2 regions of the Lysinibacillus sp. FN11 genome follow, and region 2 is predicted to be linked to the other one. Evidence: riboswitches for the same ligand, from Rfam matches in the RefSeq annotation. Region 2 holds a riboswitch; the other holds the start of a gene.

Region 1 (2,211 bases), 1.6 Mb from region 2:
CTTCTCAGCTATTGTTTGGTGATCCACCAGAAGTGATTAGCTTAAAACGTACAAGTGATGGCTTTTATTTATTACAACGAATTCAAGACGAAGTCCATCGCTTTGCTATTACCTTCTTGCGTCAACAGCATGAGAAACATGCCATTCAATCTGTATTAGATCATATTGAAGGGGTAGGACCAAAACGAAAGCAACAGCTGCTTAAACATTTCGGTTCAGTCAAAAAAATTCGAGAGGCGAGCGAGCTAGCATTACAGGAGGCTGGGATGCCTGCTAATTTAGCAAGCCAAATTTTTAGCTATTTTCAGCAACAATCATTGTCAAAGGAATAGGCATGTGCTATGGTTATAAATAACATTGTTTTCAATGTTATGGAGAGTCAACTGCGTGACTAGTTTGTTTACGCTAAGGCTTAATGAATTGAATACATTCACTTTAAAGTGATGATAGAGGTGCAAGATTCAAGAGTAACGCGATGGAGGATGGACAAGTCCAGAGATATTGTGTGAAAGGGGAGCTTGCCGAAGTGCAGTATTGTTGTTCCATTGCTGTACTGGTTTTGCATTTAAGAAATGTAAGACTGTCGATTCTAAACGTTTCGGAGAGCTATCACACATGCGCAAGTTACGATTATTGTACATGTTATAGGCAGCTTTCACGTTATGTGGAGGCTGCCTTTTGGTTTTCCAGAAACTGTTTTACACCTCATGATTTTGTAAAATATATGAACTGGAAGGGAGAACGAAAGAAATGGCTAAAATCGTGATGAAGTTTGGAGGAGCTGCATTAGCTTCTACTGAACAAATCCAAGAGGCTGCTAGGAAAGCGATTGCTCAAAAGGACAAAGGATTTGATGTAGTAGTGGTCGTTGCAGCAATGGGACACACTGCGAAAGAGATGAAATTGATGGTACACCAACTAACTGACGATGTGTCGAAAAGAGAATTAGATGCAGTGTTGTCAACTGGCTCTCAATTATCAAGTGCTTTATTTGCCATCGCCTTGCAGGAAGCAGGCTATGAGGCTGTGTCTCTAACGGGATGGCAAGCTGGTATACATACGGATGGTATGTATCGGCATGCTCGTATCGACTATATAGATATTAATCGAATGGAAGAACACTTTGCACAGGGACAAATTGTGGTTATTGCTGGAGAACAAGGGATTGACGAAGAGCACAATATCACCATGCTTGGGAAAGGTGGAGCTGAAACAGCTGCTGTTGCACTTGCCATAGCATTGGAAGCGGAGAGAGTAGATATGTATACAAATGTGGATGGTGTTTATACAGCAGATCCACGATATGTTACAAATGCCCAAAAGCTACAGGAAATTTCCTATGATGAAATGTTGGAGTTATCTAATTTAGGGTCTCATATCATACATCCTCGTGCGGTGGAGTTAGCGAAAAAATTTCAAATGCCTGTTATTATACGCTCCAGTTTAATAGAATCAGTAGGCACTTTATTGAAGGAGGAAGTGGAAATGGAAAAAAATTCAGTCGTTCGTGGTGTTGCATTTGAATCAGATATTATTCGTTTAACAGTAGGGTATGATGCTTTTTCCAATGCTTCATTAGCAGATATATTTATGGTGCTTGCAGAGAACCGTATTAATGTTGATATTATTGTCCAAGCCATTATTGATGGGTTGAAGCCAACTGTATCGTTTTCCATTTTAAAAGAGGAATTTGCGAAAGCATTACGTGTTTTAGAGGATAGTAAATTATCACTCGGATTTAGTTTTGCTGACTTCGAAATTGGACTAGCAAAAGTTTCTATTATTGGTTCAGGCATGGCTTCCAATCCAGGCGTTGCCGCTCGTATGTTTGATCGGTTACGTCGCGAAAATATCCCTGTAAAAATGGTTAGTACTTCTGAAATAAAAGTGTCCGTTGTTGTACCACAGGATGATATGATCCAAGCAGCTAATGCTCTCCATGATGAGTTTAATTTAGAGCAAGCACTTTACATATAATAATAGAAGAAACAGCATTTTATGTAATTGACCGAAATAAAAGGAAGAAAAAAGAAGGATTGTCATCCCAATCTTTAATGGGAGACAATCCTTTTTAATTATTCTGAGGGAATGGTATTCATAATACGTTCTTTAACGTCCCATTTGACTGTAAACATGACGTATTGTTGCTTTTCCCGTTTTTCACTATAGCATTCTGTCAGGTAGCCTTTAGCTAGTTGAATTTGCTCTGCT
Region 2 (2,211 bases):
ACCTAGACGGTCAAACACTAGTGTAAATGGTGATACTGCGATATCTTCTGATAACAAACGTTCGTCTGTAAATGGAATCAACATCCCGATTGCACCAATCGCTAAAATATAAAACAAAAGAATACGCCAAAATACAGATTTAACAGCCTTCGGAATATTTTTACCAGGATTATCTGTTTCACCAGCTGTAATTCCTAGTAATTCTGTCCCTTGGAATGAAAATCCTGCAGCTAGGAAAATACCAAATGTAGCAAGGAAGCCACCATGGAATGGCCCATCACTAACAAAGAAATTAGTAAAACCTACAGGAGCCTGCCCACCTAAAATACCAAAAATCATTAGTAAGCTAATGATAATAAAAACAATAACCGTTGCTACTTTAATCATGGCAAACCAATATTCACTTTCACCATAACTTTTTACGGATAGTAAATTAAACGTCAATACAACAGCAATAAATAATACTGTCCAAAGTGCTGATGAGCTATCTGGGAACCAATATTTCATAATTAATGACACAGCAGCAATTTCGGCAGCTATGGTGATTGCCCAGTTATACCAGTAGTTCCAGCCTAATGCAAAGCCCAAAGCGGGATCTACAAATTTGGTTGCATACGTACTAAATGAACCTGATGATGGCATATAGGCAGCCATTTCCCCTAAGCTTGTCATTAAAAAATACACCATAATACCGATTAAAGCATAGGCAAGCAAAGCTCCCCCAGGCCCTGCCTGAGCAATAGCACCTCCACTGGCTAAAAATAGCCCCGTACCAATTGTACCGCCTAAAGAAATCATTGTAATATGACGGCTTTTTAATTCTTTTTTCAGCTTCGGCGCTTTATGTCCGAGCTGATTTACTTTTATTTCACTCACGATATAGCTTCCTTCCTATTTATGAGGCAAAAAAATGCCATCACATATACACTGTGATGGCTACGTTAATCCTCAGTTTTTCCTACATGATAGCTCAACACGTTGTACAAACGTGACAGTTCTGTTCCTTTCGGAGACAGCCCCAGCATGAGGTTTTCAAGTCCCCTCACACTTCGGCAATATTTCCTTTCAGCTAATCTCATCAATGCTTGTCATTTCAATTAGCATACTTATAAATATCGCGACCTCTACCTCAATACAAACATGAGGCATATAATTATTAAATTTATGATGTTTATTATACTAACATAAGACCATAGACATTTCAATACCGTAAGAAATGTTCCGTATTTTATGAATCTTCTACTATTTTTAATAGTGTGATAAAGTGTGATAGTAGTTCAATTAGAATGGTTATTATTAGGGGGGATTTATTTTGACTACAAATGATCATACCACTAGTTATCCAAGTAAAAAAATTAGCTGGAAAGGAACAACCTTACTTTTAGTCTTTGGCGTTATCTTTATAGCCTCTACATTACGAATGCCACTAACTGTTGTTGGTCCAATTATATCCTTTATCCGTGAAGATCTTGGAATATCTAATGTATTGGCAGGCTTTCTAACAACAATTCCATTGCTGGCTTTTGCTATTATATCTCCATTTGCACCAGTTGTAGCACGCAAACTAGGGCTTGAGCTAACATTATTTTTATCAACTTTTCTCTTGGCCTTAGGAATTGTCCTACGTTCACTTGGTACGACAGAATTACTTCTATTGGGTACTGTGTTAATTGGCGTAGCCATTTCTTTTGGAAATGTACTAATTCCAGGATTATTAAAATTAAAATTTCCATATCATGTGGGTTTATTAATGGCCTTTTTCACCATGTCCATGAATTTTACTGCTGGCCTTGGAGCTGGTATTAGCTATCCGATAGCTAATTCATCGTTAGGCTGGCAAGGTGCGCTTTCCATTGCACTCATACTCGTTCTAATTACAATCCTAATTTGGATACCTCAACTAAAGTCAAATTACCCAGAACCAGTTACTACATCTAAAAAGACCAGTACACCTTTATGGAAATCACCTGTTACTTGGGCTGTCACAGGGGCAATGGGTTTACAGTCTTTATTATTCTATACAACAGCAGCGTGGATACCTGAGATCTATATTGCTCAAGGTTTAGCGCCTGATAAAGCTGGCTGGATGTTTTCAATCATGCAATTCTCACAAGTACCAATGGCTTTGGCAGTGCCTATTATTGCAGGTAAAATTACTTCTCAACGCCCACTTGTATTGATGTTTACATCCTTCTATTTAGTAGGCTTTGT

What was found. Region 2 has a riboswitch for lysine ahead of NP781_RS24015 (amino acid permease). Riboswitches for the same ligand answer to the same signal wherever they lie in the genome.
Region 1: another riboswitch for lysine. It lies ahead of NP781_RS15635 (aspartate kinase); the one in region 2 lies ahead of NP781_RS24015 (amino acid permease).

The regions. Positions count from the first base shown of each region.
Region 1 covers NZ_CP102383.1:2,937,148-2,939,358, reverse strand. The annotation lists gene uvrC (excinuclease ABC subunit UvrC) at 1-332, shown strand, start outside; lysine riboswitch at 440-617, shown strand; gene NP781_RS15635 (aspartate kinase) at 751-1,977, shown strand; gene NP781_RS15630 (YslB family protein) at 2,076-2,211, opposite strand, start outside.
Region 2 covers NZ_CP102383.1:4,585,421-4,587,631, reverse strand. The annotation lists gene NP781_RS24015 (amino acid permease) at 1-876, opposite strand, end outside; lysine riboswitch at 959-1,135, opposite strand; gene NP781_RS24010 (CynX/NimT family MFS transporter) at 1,313-2,211, shown strand, end outside.